2 regions of the Dactylosporangium sp. CS-047395 genome follow, and region 1 is predicted to be linked to the other one. Evidence: predicted binding sites of a transcription regulator. Region 1 holds the regulator's gene; the other holds the start of a gene.
The links. Region 1 encodes HrcA, which represses chaperone genes, less so after heat shock. Its sites were predicted from a motif close to GGTTNGCACNCTCNNNNNGAGNGTGCNAACC; they were not measured.
Positions count from the first base shown of each region.

Region 2: a site for HrcA is predicted at 3,210-3,240, ahead of groES (co-chaperone GroES). Genes of this name have one in related genera too.

Region 1 is NZ_CP192015.1:9,890,029-9,897,168, forward strand. Features, by position in the region: gene ACQP00_RS46245 (PhoH family protein) at 1-237, opposite strand, end outside; gene ACQP00_RS46250 (VOC family protein) at 470-1,255, shown strand; gene ACQP00_RS46255 (serine hydrolase domain-containing protein) at 1,361-2,683, opposite strand; gene ACQP00_RS46260 (SDR family NAD(P)-dependent oxidoreductase) at 2,743-3,465, shown strand; gene ACQP00_RS46265 (16S rRNA (uracil(1498)-N(3))-methyltransferase) at 3,477-4,175, opposite strand; gene dnaJ (molecular chaperone DnaJ) at 4,172-5,299, opposite strand; gene hrcA (heat-inducible transcriptional repressor HrcA) at 5,326-6,348, opposite strand; gene ACQP00_RS46280 (DUF4870 domain-containing protein) at 6,533-7,120, shown strand.
Region 2 is NZ_CP192015.1:10,532,383-10,539,522, reverse strand. Features, by position in the region: gene ACQP00_RS49145 (ABC transporter ATP-binding protein) at 1-425, shown strand, start outside; gene ACQP00_RS49140 (DUF1707 SHOCT-like domain-containing protein) at 418-714, opposite strand; gene ybaK (Cys-tRNA(Pro) deacylase) at 719-1,198, opposite strand; gene ACQP00_RS49130 (hypothetical protein) at 1,216-1,962, shown strand; gene ACQP00_RS49125 (THUMP-like domain-containing protein) at 1,922-3,124, opposite strand; gene groES (co-chaperone GroES) at 3,318-3,632, shown strand; gene groL (chaperonin GroEL) at 3,728-5,368, shown strand; gene ACQP00_RS49110 (molybdopterin-dependent oxidoreductase) at 6,124-7,140, shown strand, end outside.

The DNA.
Region 1 (7,140 bases):
GAGCTCGCTGAAGATGCGCTCGGCCATGGCGTTGTCGGCGGCCGCGCCGGTGATGGTGATCTCGTTGCCCCGGACGTGCACATCGCTCTGCACCGACCGCTCGACGAGCTTGAGGATCTCGTCGCCGGCCCCGAGCAGCCTGACCATGACGTGCGGGTCGGGAACAGTGATCTTGCTGATGGCCCGCACGGGCGGCTCCGACGAGGTTGCCGGCACGGGGTTCGGAGTCTCGGTCATACCTTGGCCGCGATGGGCCTCAAGCACCTGCTTCCGGGCTCGCTCCAGTCTGGGCTCATGTCCAGGCTCTTCATGGTATCGGCTACCCGCTGCAGCGACCCGCCCGATTTTTTGCGGCGCACCACCCCGTACGTGTTCGGCCGTTCATGCCGTCTGCGCCGAAACCGCCACGAAGGACCCTCGTGCGCTGGTAGGGAGGCAGTTGACCGATTTCCCGAGGAGGCCGCAAGCCATGGTCGAGCGCACCGGATACATCGACGGCGAGCCCTGCTGGGCGGATGTCGTGGCGGCCGACGTACCGGCCGCGCAGCACTTCTACGCCACCGTCTTCGGCTGGGAGTACGCCGACACCGGGGCGGACTTCGGCAACTACGTCATGTGCCTGAGGAACGGCCGGATCGTGGCCGGGATGAGCCCGCCGATGCCGGGCTCCGAGCAGCTGCCGGCCGCCTGGAGCCTGTACCTCATGTCGCACGACCTCGCCGAGACGTCCCACCGCATCGAGGAGCACGGCGGCAAGCTGCTGGTCGCGCCGATGGACATCCCGGACACCGGCCGCATGCTCTTCGCCATGGACCCGTCGGGCGCCGCGTTCGGCGCGTGGGAGCCCGGCCGGCACACCGGCTCGCAGCTGTTCGACGAGACCGGCGCCCTGTGCTGGGCCGAGGTGACGACCCGGGAACCCACCGTGACCGACTTCTTCTACCACGGCCTCTTCGGCTACCGCCAGATCAAGATCCCCGGCACGGTTGACGCCGGGGACGAACCCTTCGACTACTCCGCGTGGAGTCTCGGTGACGCCGACCCGGTCGCCGGACGGCTCACGATGACGTCGGATTGGGAAGGCGTACCCGCCCACTGGAGCGTCTACTTCGCCACCGACGACACCGATGCCGCCACCGAGCGCGTCCTGCGGGCCGGCGGCCGCGTCCAGCACGGCCCGTTCGACTCCCCGCACGGCCGCCTCGCCGTGATCGAGGACCCGAACGGGGCCGTCTTCACCATGATCAGCCGGTAGCGACGGACGGTCTTTCCGGCACGGTTGACTACCGCTCGATGTCCTGGAAAGCGGTGGGGGAGCTCCGCTCCACCCACACCCCCTCAAGACCGCACCGGGTCCTGCCTAGAACTCGTGCCCGTCGAACGCCTCTTGCCGCCGCGTGAAGCGGTAGGTCGCCCAGTGCATCCGCACGACGGTGTCGCCGGCGTCGCGGGTGAGGCGCAGCAGCTCGCCCGCCTCGCGGCCGGAGACGGTCCGGAACACGTCCGGGTCACCGTCGACGGGCGCGAACACGGCCGGCGGTCGCTTGCCCGGCGCGTCGATGGACCGGGCGTGCAGCGTCCCGTCGTGCCAGCTGAACGCGTACTCGAAGCCCTCGCCCCACCATCGCCCGAGCACCGAGCGGTACCGTGGCGGCGCCTGGGGCCCGGGAACCCACGGTGCGATGTCGGCGGGGTCGTGCTCGACCACGGCGTCGAGCAGCTCGTGCGGCAGTTCGCAGATCTCCCCGGCGGTACCGGACGATCCCAGCGACGCCACCCCCAGCGCCCGGGGCGTGCCGGAGCCGCCGACCCGGCCGTAGGCGCCGGCCAGGAATCCCGGCATGGCCCCGTCGTGCCCGACGTGCACGATCCGCTCCCCGCCCGGCCGCGGGTGCAGCACCAGCCCCAGCCCGAAGCCGCGGGCCCAGAGCACGTCCTCGGTGACCACCTGCGGCACCCGCATCTCCTCGACGGTCGCCGCCGACAGGACGGTCCCGTTCGGGTCCATCTCGCGCGGATCGGCCAGGAACGCGGCCCACCGCGCCAGGTCACCGGCGGTGCTCCACAGCTGCGCGGCCGGCCCGACGGCGCCGAAGTCGGTCGCGGGCTCGGGATGGGCGTAGTCGGACCAGGCGTCGACCTGGTAGCCGGTGATCGGCCGCTCCGGCGTCACCGCGGTGTCCTGCAGCCCGAACGGGTCGAGGATGCGGTCCTGGAGCACCTCGGCCCACGTCCCCCCGCGCAGCCGCCCGACGAGGTGCCCGAGCAGCGCGATCGCCAGGTTGGAGTAGTGGAACCGCAGCCCCGGCCGCAGCACCTGCTCGGCCCGGTCCAGCTTGGCCAGCAGCCCCTCGACGTCGGGCGCCTGCATGGTGTCCCACACGTCCCCGAACGGCTCGCGCTGCAGCCCCGACAGGTGCGCGAGCATCCGGCCCACGGTCAGCTCGCCGTGCGCCTTGACGGGCAGGTGCCGGGCGATCTGGTCGTCGAGGTCGAGCAGGCCCTCGTCACGACACTGCATCACCAGTACCGCCGTGAAGGTCTTCGTGATGGACCCCATGCGCAGTTGACTGCCGGCGTCGACCCCGTCACCGACCTGAAACGTCCACAGCGGACGGTCGGCCCGATGCACCGCGACGCTGAGGGCCGGGACCCGGGCCTCGGACTGGACCTGCCGGGCCATGCGCTCGTACCGCTGCGACACCTTCACCCCCGCATCCTATGGGCGTTTACGCTCGCCCCATGGCTGCACGCAGGGTCCTCATCACCGGCGCGGCGCGCGGCATCGGCGCCGCCATCGCCCACTCCTTCGCCGCCGCCGGCGACCGGGTGGCCGTCCACCGCCGCTCCCCCGCCCCCCTCGACCTTCCGGGCACGGGCCACGCGCTGGTCACGGGCGATCTGACCGACCCGGACGCGATCCGGTCGTTGGTCGACGAGGCCGCGGAGGCCCTGGGCGGCGGCCTGGACGTCGTGGTCAACAACGCCGCGGTCTACCTCGAGCACAAGATCGCCGAGACCACGTACGAGGAGTGGCAGGCCGCCTGGCACGCCACCCTGGCCGTCGACCTCCTGGCCCCGGCGAACGTCTGCTGGTGCGCGGCCCGCCACCTGTCGCGCGGGGGCCGCATCATCAATGTGAGCTCGCGGGGTGCCTATCGCGGGGAGCCTGATCACCCCGCTTACGGGGCGGCGAAAGCGGCGCTCAATGCGATGACGCAGAGCTTGGCGAAGGCGCTCGCCCCGCAGGGCATCGCGGTTTCGGCGGTCGCGCCGGGCTTTGTCGCCACGGACCTGGTGGCCGGGTTGCTGGCTTCACCGGAGGGCGACGTCATTCGCGCTCAGAGCCCGTTCAACCGGGTCGCCGAGCCGTCCGAGATCGCCGACGCCGTGCTGTTCCTGGCGTCTTCCGAGTGGGCCTCCGGCACCATTCTCGATCTGACCGGCGCCAGTTACTTCCGGTAGGAGAGCAAGACCTACCAGCGCCCGAGCCGGACGGAAATTGCCGCAACCGCCGCCGCTCCAGCGGTCGAGGTCCGCAGCACCTCGGGCCCGAGCCGCACGGCCGTCCCTCCGAGGACGTCCAGCTCCTCGGGCGCCACGCCGCCCTCCGGCCCGACGACCAGCGTGATCTCGCCGGAGGACGGGAGGGGCACGGCGGAGAGCGGTACCGAAGCCTCCTCATGCAGCACCAGCACCGTTCCCGACAACGAGAGCTGCCGGGTCGCACACGCCGTGGAGACCGCCGGAACCCAGGCGCGCCGCGACTGCTTCGCCGCCTCCCGGGCCGTTGCCTGCCAGCGCAGCAAGGGCCGCTCGTCCTTCCAGCGGGCGATGCTCCGCGCGGCCTGCCAGGGCACGATGCGGTCCACGCCGACCTCGGTCAGCAGTTGTACCGCCAGCTCCGCCCGCTCCCCCTTCGCGATGCCCTGCACCACGGTCAGCGACGGGTCGGGTGCGGGTACCGACGAAGGCTCATCCAGAGACAGCGTCAAAGCACCCTTGCGGGCCGCGGTGACCTCGCCGCGGACCAGGCCGCCGGCGCCGTCGGACAGCAGCAGGGCCTCGCCCGGGAGGAGGCGCTGCACGTCGGCGGCGTGGTGACCCTCCGGGCCGTCCAGGACGTAGGACGGGCCCGGCGGAAGGGCAGGGACCAGGAAGAGCGGCAGGCTCACGCGTGGCCGTTGAAGGCGTCGCGCATGCGTGAGAAGAAGCCGCCCTGCTTCGACAGCTCGGCGACCTCCTCGCCCCGGGTGCGGGCGAACTCGCGCAGCAGGCGCTCCTGCTCCGGTTCCAGGCGGGTCGGGGTGCGCACGTCCAGGTGGACGTAGAGGTCGCCGCGGCCGGCGCCGCGCAGGTGCGGAACGCCCTTGCCGCGGATGCGCAGGGTCGAGGTGGGCTGGGTGCCCGCCTTGACGTCGACCGTCTCCTCGCCGTCCAGGGTCTTGATGGTCAGCCGGGTGCCGAGCGCGGCCGCCGTCATCGGGACCGTGACGCGGCAGTGCAGGTCGTCGTCCTTGCGCGAGTACACGTCGTGCGGGCGCTCGTGGATCTCGACGTAGAGGTCTCCGGGCGGGCCGCCGCCGGGGCCGACCTCGCCCTGCTGGGCCAGGCGGATGCGCATGCCGTCCTCGACGCCCGAGGGGATCTTGACGGTGAGCGAGCGGCGGGTGCGGACCCGGCCGTCGCCGCCGCACGTCGCGCAGGGGTGCGGGATGACCGTGCCGAAGCCCTGGCAGGCCGCGCACGGGCGGGCCGAGACGACCTGGCCGAGGAAGGTGCGCTGGACCGACTGGACCTCGCCGCGGCCCTGGCAGATCTCGCAGGTCTGCGGGTGGGTGCCCGGCGCGGTGCCGGCGCCCTGGCAGGTGGTGCAGACGACGGCCGTGTCGACCTGGATCGGCGCCTCGACGCCGAACGCGGTCTCGTGCAGGTCGAGGTCGAGGCGCAGGATCGCGTCGGCGCCCGGGCGCACGCGCGGGCGCGGCCCGCGGGCGGACTGGGTGCCGAAGAAGGCGTCCATGATGTCCTGGAAGCCGACGAACGCGCCGCCGGCCGGGCCGCCGGCGCCGCCGCCGCTGGGCGCGAGGGGGTCGCCGCCCAGGTCGACCATCTCCCGCTTGCGGGGGTCGGACAGGACCTCGTAGGCGGCGTTGATCTCTTTGAACTTCTCCTGCGCCGCCGGGTCGGGATTCACGTCCGGGTGGAATTCGCGGGCCAACCGCCGGTAGGCCCGCTTGATCTCATCGGCTGTGGAGTCCCGCTTGACGCCGAGAATCCCGTAATAGTCCTTCGCCACTGAGTCCTATGCCCCTGAGATAGATGTCAACTCTGTGCCAGCAGGTCGCCGACGTAGCGTGCCACGGCCCGCACGGTCGCGATGTTTCCGGGGTAGTCCATGCGGGTCGGGCCGAGCACGCCCATCCCGCCGACCACCATGGTGCCGGGTCCGTAGCCGGTCGCCACGATCGAGGCGGTCCGCAGGTCCTCGATCTCGTTCTCGTCGCCGATGCGCACCCGGGTCATGCTGGGCTCGACCTCGCCGAAGAGCTTGAGCAGGATGACCTCCTCCTCGAGGGCCTCGAGGATCGGGCGCAGCGAGCCCTGGAAGTCCAGCAGCCCGCCGCGGGCCAGGTTCGCGGTGCCGGCGAGCGCGATGCGCTCCTCGGTCCGCTCGACCAGCGTCTCCAGCAGCACCGTGGACAGCGCCGTCATCGGCGGCCGCAGGCTCGGCGCGGTCTCCTCGACCAGGGCCACGACCAGCGGCGGCGTCTCGGCCAGCCGCTTGCCGACGAGCTTCTCGTTGATCATGCGGCGCAGCTCGGTGACGTCGTCGGCCAGGATCGGGCCGGGCAGGTCCACGAGGCGCTGCTCGACCCGGCCGGTCTCGGCGATCATGACGACCATGAGCCGGGTGGTGGAGATCGGCACCAGCTCGAAGTGCCGCACGCTGGCCCGCGACAGGCTCGGATACTGCACCACCGCGACCTGCCGGGTCAGCTGGGCGAGCAGCCGGACTGTGCGGTGCACCACGTCGTCGAGGTCGACCGCGCCGATCAGGAACCGCTCGATGGCCCGGCGCTCGGCCTGGCTCAGCGGTTTCACCCGGGAGAGTTTGTCGACGAACAGCCGGTAGCCGGCGTCGGTGGGCACCCGCCCCGCACTGGTGTGCGGCTGCCGGATGTAGCCCTCCTCCTCCAGGACGGCCATGTCGTTGCGGACCGTCGCCGGGGAGACCCGCAGGTTGTGCCGCTCGACGAGCGACTTGCTCCCGACCGGTTCCTGGGTGGCGACGTAGTCCTCGACGATGGCGCGAAGCACTTCGAGCTTCCGCTCGTCAAGGCCCATGGCACCTCCTCGAGGACTGGCACTCCCAACTCGTGAGTGCCAGTCTACGTCAGTCGCGCGAGGGCACGCGATGATCGTTTGGCGCACGATAGTCGGCAGTAAGGCTGGGCTGCGCAAAAGTTGTCCAAAAGACGTCATGTCGTGTCGCTGGCGCCACTTGATCGATGCACCTACCGTGGCCCCCATGAGTGAACCACCTCGCCCCCCGGGGGACTACGGCATGCCGCAGGACCCCAACTCCGGGTACCTCCCGCCGTCCAGTGGTGGCGGGGCCTACGGCACCCCGCCCACCTCGGGCGCCGGCTACGAGCAGCCGGGTTACCAGCAGCCGGGATATCAGCAGCCCGGCGGCTACCAGCAGCCCGGATACCAGCAGCCGGGGTACCAGCAGCCCGGTTACCAGCAGCCCGGCGCCTACGGGCAGCCCGGTGCGCCGGCCGGCTACGCCAACAGCGACGAGAAGACGTGGGCGCTCATCGCCCACTTCGGCGGCATCATCGTCGGCTTCATCGCCCCGCTGGTCGCGCTCCTGGCCAAGGGCAACGAGTCGCCGACGGTCAAGGCGCACGCGAACGAGGCCCTGAACTTCCAGATCACCTGGGGCATCGCCATGATCGTGGCGGTGATCGTCTCGATCTGCTCGTTCGGGATCCTGTTCTTCCTGCCGTTCCTCGTGTGGATCGTCATCATCGTGTTCGGCATCCTCGGTGGCATGAAGGCCAACAACGGGGAGCTGTACCACTACCCGATGACCATCCGCCTGATCAAGTAAGCCGCACGCGTCCGGCGCGG
Region 2 (7,140 bases), 640 kb from region 1:
CCCGGCCCGGGGCGAGCGACGCCGAGCTGTGCGCGGCGCTGGAGACGGTCGACGCGCTGGACTGGGCGCTCGCGCTGCCGGAGGGGCTGGACACCATGTCGCCGGCGCTCTCGCCGGCCCAGGCCCAGCAGCTCGCGCTGGCCCGGCTGGTGCTTGCCGATCCGCACACGCTGGTGCTGGACGAGGCGACGTCGCTGATCGACCCGCGCGCGGCCCGGCACCTGGAGCGGTCGCTGGCCGGGGCGCTGGAGGGGCGGACCGTGATCGCGATCGCGCACCGGCTCTTCTCCGCGCACGACGCCGACCGGGTCGCGGTGGTCGAGCACGGGCGGATCACCGAACTGGGCAGCCACGAGGAGCTGGTCGCGGCGGGCGGGGCCTACGCCGCGCTGTGGCGGTCGTGGCACGGATCGAAAACTACTTGATCAGGGTGTACACCACCGCGAACGCGGCCACCACGGCGATCGCGATCGCGAAGATCAGCAGGAGGTGACGGTCGCCGGCCGGTTCGGGCGACGGGGGAGCGGCGGGGGCCGCGGCCAGCGCCGGCAGGTCGACGATCGCGGCGCGGAGATCGTCGAGGGTCGTCGCCGCGTACACAGTGCCGACCCGGTCGGAGAACTCGTCCAGAGTCAGGCGGCCCGCCTCGGTGTGGCGCTGCAGGACCCCGATCACGCGCTGCCGGTCCTCGTCCGATGCCCGCACGGACGTCATGGTGTCAGTGGGACGCGATCGGCGCCAGGGTCGCCCCGGTGACCTGGACGAGGTCGCCCGGGGCGAGCTCGATCTGCAGGCCGCGCCGCCCACCGGAGACGTACACGGTCGCCATGCCCTCGGCCGAGGCGTCGATCACGATCGGCAGCCGGGAGCGCTGGCCGACCGGGGAGATGCCGCCGGTGACGTACCCGGTGGCGCGCTCGGCCGCGGCCGGCTCGGCCATCGCGGCGCGCTTGCCGCCGACCGCGGCCGCGAGGGCCTTGAGGTCCAGCGAGGCCGAGACCGGCACCACGCCGACCGTGAGCTGGCCGTCGACCGTGGTCACGAGCGTCTTGAACAGCCGGGTCGGCTCGACGCCCAGGGCCGCGGCCGCCGCCTCGCCGTAGGAGGTGGCCCGGGGGTCGACCTCGTACGTGTGCGGGGTGAACGCGATCTTCTGGCGCGTCAGCAGTGCGGTCGCGGGGGTACCCTTGCTCGCCACTGGCCCACAATAGCGAGATGCAGATCGGCGCGGTCCAGCTGTACCTCGGCCACGGCCACCTGTTCCTGGGCGCTGCGACCAGCGTGGACCTGTCGGTGTTCGACGGGGACGGGCCGGTCACCGCGACCGAGCACCACGTGCGCATCGCCGCCCGCCCGCAGGTCGGGCTGGTCCGGGTCCGGTTGTGGCAAGGGGCCGGGCCGCGGGTCGGCAAGCTGGTCTTCGACGGGCCGCTGAAGCTGCCTGACGCCAAGTTCAGCGTGGAGGAGGGCGGGGGGCTTTCGCGGTACGTCACGAAGGTCTCCAGCCACAGCCCGCGCGTCCTCATCGCGGTCGACGACCCCGGCCACGCCTCCCGCGTCGAGGTGGTGCTGGAGCCGGAGTTCGTGCCGCGCAGCGCCCAGGTCTGGACGGCCGGCGAGCCGCCGTTCCCGAAGCTCACCGTGGCCCCGACCGCACCCCGGCACCGGGCCGACGCGTTCGCCGACGCCCTGTCCGGGCACGACTTCGCGCGCAAGCGCCTGGCCGCCGCCCTGCTGGTGGTGGCCGAGGAGCGCCGGCAGCGCAACTCCGAGCAGAGCGTGGCGTTCTACGTCAACGACATCGTGGAGTGGCTGCGCTGGCTGAACGACCGGCTGACCTACGAGATGTGCCGGGACACCGGGCGGCACCTGATGGGGCAGCTCGGCCTGCGCCCGCCCGACGTGCTCGCCGACGACACGCTCAGCGACCTGCAGCGGCGGCTGGGGCATCCGCTGGTTTGAGCAGCAGCGCGGCCGGCTCGCCCTTGATGCGCGTGAGCGCCAGGAACGCGCTCCCACGTCCGTCGAGTCGCAGTTGTCGTCTCAGGTCGTCCACGTCGTGGGCGGAGCCGCGCTTGAGGATCTGCAGGGCGCCGATGTCGCGTTCCTTGAGCGCGGCGCGCAGCTTCTTGAGCGCGATGGGGAGGCGGTCGATGACCGTGTAAGGGCGGGCGAAAGGTGTGTGTTCCAGGTGGTTCGTGGTGATGTAGGCGATGGATTCGTCCAGCAGGTTGCCGCTCAGGGCGTCGGCCAGCTCGGCCACCAGGTGGGAGCGGACGACGGCGCCGTCGGGGTCGTAGAGGTAGGTGCCGACCGGGCCGACCGGGGCGCGCTCCTCGCCGGAGCCGGTGAGCTCGAACACGTCCTCGCCGCGGATGACCGTCGCCCGCCGCGGCGCCTCGGCGAGCGGGCCGCACCAGGCCGCCGCCTCGACCACGTCGCCGTCGACCGAGACCCACTCGCCCTCGGCGCCGGCGGGCAGCAGGGCGTGGTCGATGCCGGGGGCGAGCTTGAGCACCGCGTTGGGCACGCGGGAAGGCAGCGCGGTGACGAAGTCCCACGGCGGCGAGTAGGCGCGCGGGTCGAACACCCGCCGGCCGCCCGACGTCCGGCGGGCCGGGTCACAGAAGACCGCCTCGACGGCGACCAGGGGCGTGGTGGTGGCGTCGCGGGCTTCGACCAGTACACCTGGGAGCCCTAGGTTTTTGATGTTGGCTTCGGCGATCGCGGCCGTGCCGGGGTCGGCGTCCACCGCCAGCACCCGCATCCCGGCGCGCGCGAACGCGATCGTGTCCGCCCCGACGCCGCAGCCCAGGTCGGCCACCCGGCGCGCACCGGCGGCGGCCAGGCGGGCGGCGCGGCGGCGGGCCACGACGGATCGGGTCGCCTGCTCCAGGCCCGCGCGGGTGAAGAACATGACGGCCGCATCGGTACCGAACTTCGCCCGCGCTTTCCTGCGCAGCTCCGTCTGGGTGAGGGCGGCGGCGGCGAGGGTGGGCGCGAAGCCCTGAGCGCGTAACTTCTCGGCCGCGGCGAGCGGGTCACCGTCGGGCAGCAGGGCCGCGGCGGCCAGTGCTTCCTGCCCGGCCGGGCTCGTCAGGGCCTGCACGTCCTCGGGCTGCACGGGTTCCTTTGCTGGAGTCCGGGGTGATTTCGTGGCGTGTCTGGCACTCTAGTTGACGGAGTGCTAGCGACCGGCATAACCTCCGAGTTAGCACTCTCCTGTCGAGGGTGCCAGACATACCCGGCCGGGGCCGGCACCCGCGACGACGGCTTCACCGGGCTCTCGAATAGCAAGCTCGATACCCCAGGAGGGTATGCCCGTGACTACCGCGACGCAGGTTGCGATCAAGCCGCTCGAGGACCGCATCCTGGTCCAGGCCAACGAGGCTGAGACGACCACCGCCTCGGGCATCGTCATTCCGGACACCGCCAAGGAGAAGCCCCAGGAGGGCACCGTCAAGGCGGTGGGCCCGGGTCGCATCGACGACAAGGGCAACCGGGTGCCGATCGACGTGAAGGTCGGCGACACGGTGATCTACTCGAAGTACGGCGGCACCGAGGTCAAGTACGCCGGCCAGGAGTACCTCGTGCTCTCGGCCCGCGACGTCCTCGCCGTCATCGAGAAGTGACCGTTTTTCACTAGAAGCAGTGGCCACCGCCCCGGACCCGTGCGTTAGGCGCGAGGCAGCCGGGGCGGTGTCGCTTTGAAGGGAATCCACAAAGCATGGCGAAGATCCTGAGTTTCTCCGACGAGGCGCGCCACCTTCTGGAGCACGGCGTCAACCACCTGGCCGACACGGTCAAGGTCACGCTCGGCCCCCGCGGGCGCAACGTCGTCCTGGACAAGAAGTTCGGCGCCCCGACCATCACCAACGACGGCGTGACGATCGCCAAGGAGATCGAGCTCGCCAACCCGTACGAGAACCTTGGCGCGCAGCTGGTCAAGGAGGTCGCCACCAAGACCAACGACGTCGCCGGCGACGGTACGACGACCGCCACGGTCCTGGCTCAGGCGCTGGTCCGCGAGGGCCTGCGCAACGTCGCCGCCGGGGCCAACCCGGCCGGCGTCAAGCGCGGCATCGACCAGGCCTCGGCCGCGATCGTCAAGGCGCTCAAGGACAAGGCCACCCCGGTCGCGAGCCACACCGAGATCGCGCAGGTCGCCACCATCTCCGCCCAGGACGCCACCATCGGCGACCTGATCGCCTCGGCCATGGAGCGCGTCGGCCGCGACGGCGTCATCACGGTGGAGGAGGGCTCGATGCTCACCACCGAGCTCGACGTCACCGAGGGCATGCAGTTCGACAAGGGCTTCATCTCCCCGCACTTCGTCACCGACGGCGAGGCGCAGGAGGCGGTCCTCGAGGACGCGTACGTCCTCATCACCACGCAGAAGATCTCCGCCATCGAGGAGCTCCTGCCGCTGCTGGAGAAGATCGTCCAGAACAGCAAGCCGCTGCTGATCATCGCCGAGGACGTCGAGGGCCAGGCCCTGTCGACCCTCGTGGTGAACGCCATCCGCAAGACCTTCCGGGTCGTCGCGGTCAAGGCGCCCGGCTTCGGCGACCGCCGCAAGGCAATGCTGCAGGACATCTGCATCCTGACCGGCTCCGAGCTCATCGCGCCCGAGCTGGGCTACAAGCTGGAGAACACCGGCCTGGAGCAGCTCGGCACGGCTCGCCGCGTCGTGGTCACCAAGGACCTGTGCACCATCGTCGACGGCGGTGGCGACCAGTCCGAGGTCACCTCGCGCGTCGAGCAGCTGCGCAAAGAGGTCGAGGCCTCGGACTCCGACTGGGACAAGGAGAAGCTGAACGAGCGCGTCGCGAAGCTCTCCGGCGGTGTCGCGGTCGTCAAGGCCGGCGCCGCGACCGAGATCGAGATGAAGGAGCGCAAGCACCGCATCGAGGACGCCATCTCGGCGACCAAGGCCGCGGTGCAGGAGGGCATCGTCCCCGGCGGCGGCGCGGCCCTGGCCCAGGTCGCCTCGGTCCTCGACGGCGACCTCGGCCTCACCGGCGACGAGAAGGTCGGCGTGGGCATCGTCCGCAAGGCCCTCGTGGAGCCGCTGCGGTGGATCGCCCAGAACGCGGGCTTCGACGGCTACGTAGTGGTCGGCAAGGTCCAGGCCCTCGACTTCGGCCACGGCCTGGACGCGGCCACGGGCGAGTACGTCGACCTGGTCAAGTCGGGCATCGTCGACCCGGTGAAGGTGACGCACAGCGCTGTCGCCAACGCCGCTTCGATCGCGGGTCTCCTGCTCACCACGGAGAGCCTGATCGTCGAGAAGCCGGAGGCGGCTGAGCCGGCTGCCGGTGGCGGTCACGGGCACGGCCACGGGCACTCGCACGGGCCGGGCTTCTGAGTTTCTTGCTTTTTCGGGCCCTGGGCGCTGGTCGCCTGGGGCCCGTTCTTTTTCCTGCTTGGGCGCTGGGCTGGGGTGGTTGGGGCGATAAGTCGGGCGCTGGCGCGCCGTGACTTATCGGACTTTTCGCCTGACGGGGCATAAATCGGGTTGGTCGGATTTTCGGATGGCGCGTATTTGGACGTCCGGCGAAGTGGGGCAAATCGCCTGGGGAGCGGCTGTCACCCGGTCGGTTGATGCCGGAACGGCCTCCGCACGGCACCAGCACCGCGCCGCGCAAACGGGGGTGGTGCTGTGTCGCGCGACCGGGCGGCGCTGTGGCGAGCGATGGGTCAGTGCTGCGCCCGAACGGGCGGGGGGTGGCGCGGCGCCGCGCGACGGCGGGCTCTGGCCGCGTGATGGGGCGGTGCTGCGCCGATCGAGCGGCAGGTGATGCGGCGCTGCGCGACGGAGGTGCCGGCCGCGCGAGTGGGCGGTGCTGTGCCACGCCTCGAAGCCCATCGGCGCGTGCGGCGTAGTGGGCGTGGAGCGGGTTGGCGGCGCGGTCCGGCGGGCTGCCGCGTGGGCCTGGGCTGACAGAGCGATGCGGAGTGCAGCTGACGTAGGCGCGGGTTGGTGAGGCGGTGCGGACGGGGCGGTCGGGGGGAGGTAAGGCGTCGCTCGGTGTGGTGGGTAGGTCACGGGTGGGGCGGCGAATGATTAGGGACCCATTACGCAGCTTGGTGCGCTGCGGATGATCGCCGCATGCTGGAACCGTGCAGACTCGTAAGTTCGCCGCGTTGGCCGGGCTGGCCGCCGCCGGCACCGCGCTCGGGGTCGCCGAGATCGTGGCGATCTTCACCGGACCCGCCACGTCGCCGCTGGTAAGTGTCGGTGGCGTGGTCATCGACAGCGTGCCCGGTGAGGTGAAGGACCTTGCGGTCCAGATCTTCTACACGTACGACAAGCTGGCGCTCACCATCGGCACCCTCGTCGTGCTGGCCGCCATCGCCGCCGGGATCGGGGTGTTGGCGGCGCGGAGGCGGCTCTGGGGGTACATAGGGATCGGGCTCTTTGGTGTTGTGGGCATTGCCGCCGCGCTGAGCAGGCACAACTCGCCCTGGTATGCCTTTGTGCCCACGCTCGTCGGGGCGGTGGCGGGTGCGGCGGTGCTGCGGTGGCTGCTGACGCACGAGGCGGGCGACAATGCCACGGCGGAGGAGCGGCGGTGGTTCCTGCGGGCGGCCGGGTACACCCTGGCCGGAGCCGCGGCCGTCGGGTTCTTCGGGCGCTGGTGGTCGACGCGGCGCGGGGTCGAGGCGGACCGGGAGGCGGTCAACCTGCCGACCGTGGCGCCGAACAGCGTGGCGCCGCTGCCGCCCGATGCCGACGCCAAGGTGCCCGATCTGGCGCCGTTCGTCACGCCGAACAAGGATTTCTACCTGATCGATACGTCGCTGGTGTCGCCGCAGCTCACGACCGAGGACTGGAAGCTGCGCATCTACGGCAAGGTCGAGAAGGAGCTCACGATCAGCTGGGCCGAGCTGCTGCAGCGGCCGATGATCGAGCGGTACATCACGCTGGCCTGCGTCTCCAACGAGGTCGGCGGCGGGCTCATCGGCAACGCGAAGTGGCAGGGGGTCCGGGTGGCCGACCTGCTCGCCGAGGCCAGGCCGCGCGCCGGGGCCGACCAGGTGGTCAGCCGGTCGATCGACGGGTTCACCGCCGGGACGCCGACCGACGTGCTGCTCGACGGGCGCGACGCCATGCTCGCGGTCGCCATGAACGGGGAG